Regions from separate parts of the Morganella morganii genome, predicted to be linked through region 2. Evidence: predicted binding sites of a transcription regulator. Region 2 holds the regulator's gene; the other holds the start of a gene.
What was found. Region 2 encodes ArgR, which controls arginine synthesis, uptake and breakdown. Its sites were predicted from a motif close to ANTGAATAAAAATACANT; they were not measured.
Positions count from the first base shown of each region.

Region 1 (3,427 bases), 860 kb from region 2:
GAGTTTGCTCATACCGCGCTGGTGCTGCCGGTGCAGCCTTCGCCGCTGGTCAGCCGTGAATTGCTGTATACGGCACTGACGCGGGCGAAGCAGTTTCTGACCATATACAGCCGGGAAGAGTGTGTTAAGCGGGCAGTGAAAACGCCGACTCAGCGGTACAGCGGGCTGAGCGGGCGTTTACGTTAGTCCGGCGGATTACTGAAAACCGAGGATCAGGATTTTTGAGCGCCGCTGATAGTTATACAGCGCCTGTTTTTTGACCGGCAGGTTTTCAATTTCTGCCGGGACAAAGCCGCGCTCCTGAAACCAGTGAATGCTGCGGGTGGTGAGCACAAACAGCTTTTCCAGCCCGATCTGCTTTGCCTGCTGTGTGACCCGGTGCAGCAGTTCCTCGCCCCGTGCGGAGCTGCGGTAATCGGGATGCACCGCCACGCAGGCCATTTCACCGATTTTCTCTTCCGGATACGGATAGAGGGCGGCACAGGCAATCGTGGTGTTATCGCGTTCAATAATGGTGAATTTGTCGATTTCCATTTCCAGCTGTTCGCGGGAGCGGCGTACCAGAATACCCTGTTGTTCCAGCGGGCGGATAAGCTCGAGGATCCCGCCGATATCATTGATATTGGCGCGGCGTGTCTGTTCCGAGCTTTCCATCACAATCTGTGTCCCGATACCGTCGCGGGAGAAGAGTTCCTGGATAAGCGCACCGTCCTCCTGGTAACTGAGCAGATGGCTGCGTTTCACGCCCCGGCGGCAGGCTTTCACCGCGCCGCGCAGGAAACGGACGGTTCCGGAGTAGTAATCGCCGCTGCCTTCCAGCGCCTGCACATAGTGCTCTGCATCATTCGGGTGCATTTCGGAGATAATCCCGCCGTCATCCGCCACCACACCTTGCGCAGAGCAGAAACCGATCAGCTTTTCTGCTTTCAGTTTGACGGCAATCTGCGTGGCAATCTCCTCGGAGGTCAGATTAAAGCTTTCACCGGTGACAGAAACCGCCACCGGGCCAATCAGCACGATACCACCGTTATTGAGCTGGCGGTTGATGGCATCTTCATCGATCCGGCGGATACGCCCGCTGTGGCAGTAATCAATGCCGTCATCCACCCCCAGCGGCTGGGCTATCACAAAGTTTCCGCTCACCACATTGATATGCGCGCCCTGCAGCGGTGTGTTGCTCAGACACATCGACAGACGGGCGGTGATATCGAGCTGTAACTGTCCTGCTGCCTGCTTGACCAGCTCGAGAGTGCGCGCATCTGTCACTCGGGTATTTTTGTGATAAACCGGCTCGCACTGATGGGCCAGCAGATTTTTTTTCAATTTGCGGACGAGCGCCGTACACCACAATCAGGCGGATGCCGAGGCTGTGCAGTAAGCCGATATCATTAACAATACCGGGAAAATTTTCATGCTCGATAGCTTCGCCGCCCAGCATCACCACAAATGTTTTGCCATGGTGAGCATTAATATAAGGAACCGACTGACGGAATCCGTCCACCAGTTCGATACTGCGCTCTTTCATAACACCCCTCGCAAGTGAATTTTTATTCGTAATTTATGTATTTTTATTCTTTTTGCAAAGGAATAGCAAGCGTAAATTTTGGTCGCAGGTTAAGATTTCGCCGGGTTTTATGCCGCGTTATCGCCATATAAGCCAAAAATGCATAATGACAGGGCGCAAATGATTAGATAAAGTGCCGTTTAAATTATTTACGGAATAAATTGTTCTGCTTCTTTATTTTCCGGTTTTCATAACCCGCACCGGTTATTGTTGATTTGATTTACGCTATGGATATTTTTTCATGAGTCATTCTGAACATGATGCGTCACGTCGTCTGTTACTGAAAGGAGCTGCGGCGTTTTGTCTGCTGAGTATCAGCCCGTTCGGCTTTGCGGCGTCGTCACAGATTGTGGCGGTGCGTATCTGGCCGGCATCCAGTTATACCCGTGTGACTATTGAGTCGGATCATCCGCTGAAATATAAGCAGTTTTCACTGCAAAACCCGGAACGTATCGTTGTTGATCTGAAAAATGTGCACCTCAACAGTGTGCTGAAAGGGATGGACAAGCAGGTGCAGGATCGCGATCCGCATCTGAAGCTGATCCGTGTCGGTCAGAATGATCCGCAGACTGTCCGCCTGGTGTTTGAAGTGAAACAGGCGATGAGCCCGCAGGTGCTGGAACTGACCCCGGTCGCTGAGTTTAAAAACCGTCTGGTGCTTGATTTTTATCCGAAAAATGGTGCTGCGACAGAAGACGATCCGTTGCTGGCACTGCTGGAAGATTACAACCGCGGTGATCTCGAAGAAAGCCTGCCGCGTGAAACGCCGAAACCGGGTAAAGCCGGTCAGGACAGGCCGATTGTTATTATGATTGACCCGGGCCACGGCGGGGAAGACCCCGGTGCTATCGGGAAATACAAAACCCGCGAAAAAGATGTGGTGCTGCAGATTGCCCGCCGCCTGAAGTCGCTTATCGATCGCGAGCCGGGTATGCGTGCCTATATGACGCGCAACGAGGATGTGTTTATCCCGCTGTCGGTGCGCGTGGCGAAGGCCCGTAAAATGCGGGCGGATCTGTTTGTCTCAATCCATGCGGATGCCTTTACCAACCGCTCTGCCAGAGGTTCGTCGGTCTTTGCGCTTTCGACGCGCGGGGCAACCAGTAATACCGCAAAATATCTGGCTCAGACCCAGAACGATGCGGATAAAATCGGGGGCGTCAGCAAAAGCGGCGACAAATACCTCGACCAGACCATGTTTGATATGGTGCAGAGTGCGAGTATCAAAGACAGCCTTAAATTCGGTTCAGAAGTGCTGAAACGGATGGGAAATGTCAACAAACTGCATAAGCGCACGGTTGATCAGGCAGGGTTTGCGGTGCTGAAAGCACCGGATATTCCGTCGATTCTGGTGGAAACGGCGTTTATCAGTAACCTTGAGGAAGAGCGTCTGCTGAAAACGGCCAAATTCCAGCAGGAGATGGCAAATTCTATTTTCCTGGGGATTAAGGCGTATTTTGCCAACGGCGGGGCTGTCGCACGACGCAACTGAAAATACGGTTTATCACAGAAATTGTGCATCACAAGGATGTGGTGTGAAACGGACAGATACAGTACAGACATAGTTATGCACTGAAAAAAATCGTTTTCAGGAATGAATTTTGTGTGTTTTCAGGAAAAGTTGACAGAGAATTTGTCAGAAGAGTGGTTGCGGGGGCCGGATTTGAACCGACGACCTTCGGGTTATGAGCCCGACGAGCTACCAGGCTGCTCCACCCCGCGTCCGAATTTGTTAATGATATGAAAGTTGGTTGCGGGAGCCGGATTTGAACCGACGACCTTCGGGTTATGAGCCCGACGAGCTACCAGGCTGCTCCATCCCGCGTCCGAATATCATTAACTGAGCATATCACATTGTATTCA
Region 1 is NZ_CP069157.1:3,217,692-3,221,118, reverse strand. Features, by position in the region: gene recD (exodeoxyribonuclease V subunit alpha) at 1-186, shown strand, start outside; partial or broken gene argA (amino-acid N-acetyltransferase) at 196-1,525, opposite strand; gene amiC (N-acetylmuramoyl-L-alanine amidase AmiC) at 1,806-3,056, shown strand; tRNA gene JL661_RS15445 (tRNA-Met) at 3,210-3,286, opposite strand; tRNA gene JL661_RS15440 (tRNA-Met) at 3,313-3,389, opposite strand.
Region 1: the regulator ArgR is predicted to act here: its motif matches at 1,560-1,577, upstream of amiC (N-acetylmuramoyl-L-alanine amidase AmiC).

Region 2 (3,427 bases):
AAAACCACCACTGCAGGTATGCTGGCGTGGATTCTGGAAGACTGCGGCTATCAGCCGGGCTTTCTGATCGGCGGTGTCCCGGGGAACTTTGATGTTTCCGCCACGCTGGGTAACAGTCCGTTCTTTGTTATCGAAGCGGATGAATATGACTGTGCATTCTTTGATAAGCGCTCAAAATTTGTTCACTACAGCCCGCGCACACTGCTGCTCAACAACCTCGAGTTTGATCACGCGGATATCTTTGAAAACCTCGCGGCGATTGAAAAACAGTTCCATCATCTGGTACGTGTGGTGCCGGGTGACGGCAAAATTATCGCCCCGGCGCAGGATGCCAATCTGAAACAGGTGCTCAGTATGGGCTGCTGGAGTGAGGAAGAATACACCGGCGACAACGCCCGCTGGCAGGCAGAGAAAGTCACCAACGACTGCGGTGAGTTCGATGTGCGTTATGACGGTGAAATCAGCGGTCGTGTGACCTGGGGACTGGTGGGCGAGCATAATATGCAGAACGCCCTGATGGCGGTGGCTGCCGCACATCACGTCGGTGTGCCGGTCGCGGAAGCCTGCCGTGCGCTGGGTAAATTTATCAATGCCCGCCGCCGCCTTGAGCTGCGCGGTGAGGTGAACGGTATCAGTGTCTATGATGACTTTGCGCATCACCCGACGGCGATTCTGGCCACATTACAGGCACTGCGCAGTAAAGTCGGCGGTACAGCCCGCATCCTCGTGATTCTGGAGCCGCGTTCAAACACCATGAAAATGGGGATCAGCAAAGACGATATCGCGCCTGCGCTGGGTCGTGCGGATGAGGTCTTTATTTTCCAGCCGGCGAATATTCCGTGGCTGGTCAGTGAAATTACCGAACGCTGTGTACAACCGGCATACTGGAGCGGTGACCTGGATGCACTGACCAATATGGTGGCCGAACATGCACAGCCGGGGGATCATATCCTGGTGATGAGCAACGGCAGCTTCGGTGGTATCCACGATAAACTGCTGGAAAAACTGAAGTAATCTGAGCAAGAATAAAAAACCGCGCGGTGCATCAGTACCACGCGGTTTTTTTATGATTAACGGCGGATTACAGTTCCTGCTCGAACAGGGCGAGAATCGCTTCGTAGAGCTGTTCTGTGGTGAAATCTTTGGCCGGTGTCGAGAAAATAGTGTCATCCCCGGCGATACTGCCGAGAATGCCCTCGGATTTGCCGATGGAGTCCAGCAGACGGGCAATCAGCTGTGCTGCTCCCGGACTGGTACGGATAACCACAACCGAGTCATTGTAATCAATATCCAGCACCAGGTTTTTTAACGGGCTGGTGGCTGTCGGAACACCCAGTTCCGCAGGCAGACAGTAAACCATTTCCATTTTCGCGTTACGGGTGCGGACAGCACCGAACTTGGTCAGCATCCTGGAAATCTTGGACTGGTTAATATTCTCAAAGCCCTCTTCCTGCAGGGCGGTGACGATCTCCCCCTGAGAGCTGAATTTCTCTTCTTTCAACAGCGCCTTAAACGCTTTGATCAGATCTTCCTGTTTAGAAGGTGCGCGCATAGTCTTTCCTGCAAATTTGGATACGAACCTTATTATTATGCGGAAAAATGCATTTTTATGCAAATTAAACCCTGTGGTCTGACCGGGGGAAACCGCATTAATGGTCAAAACTGGTGATCAGCTCACGTAATTGACATTGCTTATGACTCTGACTGGGTTATCACCGGAGGTAAATATATTGTTAATTAAATGAGGTTGTTATCAGTTACGCATCGGTATATTAACGTGCATGACTATAAGTGCACTTAAAGTAAAATAATTGTCAAAATAGTGTTCCTTATCTCATTAACAGATAAGCGATTTGTTTAGAATGGATAACAATAGACAAACAGATTCAAATGCGTGAATATGCAATCAGTCTGTTAAAATATTGTATTCACAGCCCTCATGCACGGATTGGCGCCTGATGCGCAATCGTGCTAACCGTCCCAAGTTAAGGAGTCTCAGGATGAAAGTTGCAGTTCTCGGAGCAGCAGGTGGTATTGGTCAGGCTCTCGCCCTTCTTCTTAAAACCCAGCTTCCTTCAGGTTCAGATCTTACTTTATATGATATCGCACCGGTCACACCGGGTGTGGCAAAAGATCTCAGCCATATTCCGACCGATGTCCGGATCACCGGATTCGCGGGAGAGGATCCTACCCCTGCATTAGAAGGCGCGGATATTGTCCTGATTTCTGCCGGTGTGGCCCGTAAACCCGGCATGGATCGTTCTGATCTGTTTAATGTTAACGCGGGGATCGTCCGCAATCTGGTGGAAAAAATTGCCAAAACCTGTCCGAAAGCATTAATCGGCATTATCACCAACCCGGTGAACACCACAGTGGCGATCGCGGCAGAAGTGCTGAAAAAAGCCGGTGTGTATGACAAAAATCGCCTGTTCGGCGTGACCACGCTGGACATTATCCGTTCCAACACCTTTGTGGCGGAACTGAAAGGCAAGAAACCACAGGAGCTGGAAGTGCCGGTTATCGGCGGCCACTCCGGTGTGACCATTCTGCCGCTGCTGTCTCAGATCCCGGGTGTCAGCTTCAGCGACGCGGAAATCGACAGCCTGACCAAACGCATCCAGAACGCCGGTACTGAAGTGGTGGAAGCCAAAGCAGGCGGCGGGTCCGCAACGCTCTCTATGGGCCAGGCAGCCGCGCGTTTCGGCCTGTCACTGGTTCGCGCCATGCAGGGTGAAAGCAATGTGGTGGAATGCACTTATACCGAAGGTGACGGCAAATACGCCCGTTTCTTCGCCCAGCCGGTCGTGTTAGGCAAGAACGGTGTTGAGAAGCGTCTGGACATTGGTTCACTCAGTGCATATGAAGAGAAAGCACTGAACGGCATGCTGGATGTGCTGAAGGCCGATATTGCGCTTGGTGAGAAATTTATTAACAGCTGAATTATTAAATAGTTGTATTTATTTTTTTGAGCCGTAAATAAAACCGCTAATTACGATTAGCGGTTTTATTGTTTTTATAAGTATATATTGAAATTAATTAGTTACCTTCACTCTTATTTTCCTATCTAATAATTCACCTGTGATAGAATTAAAATAACGGCTGGGCCAAATCTCTGACGGATGGACGGCGAGAAAGTCTGCGATGAGCCATTCACCCTTCGGCCACGGCCGGGAAAGCGCGTTAGCAAGCGTTGAGGAGCTGAGTCCCGCACTGCGCGACAAGGCGGCCAGGGTTGTCCCCCGTTTCTTCAGCGATGCAATTATATCAGCAGGGTGCCAGTCAGATTTACCGGAATCCATATATTGAGTCCTTTTTATTTTAGATTAATGTTGTGTTAGTGGTATAAATAACGGGTTGCCATCACATTAAAGATGAACCCAATTCGTTATTAAGAAAATAAAATACCATTATTTTTCTAAATATTTTC
Region 2 is NZ_CP069157.1:264,247-267,673, forward strand. Features, by position in the region: gene mpl (UDP-N-acetylmuramate:L-alanyl-gamma-D-glutamyl-meso-diaminopimelate ligase) at 1-1,014, shown strand, start outside; gene argR (transcriptional regulator ArgR) at 1,082-1,552, opposite strand; gene mdh (malate dehydrogenase) at 2,001-2,939, shown strand; gene JL661_RS01295 (helix-turn-helix domain-containing protein) at 3,033-3,299, opposite strand.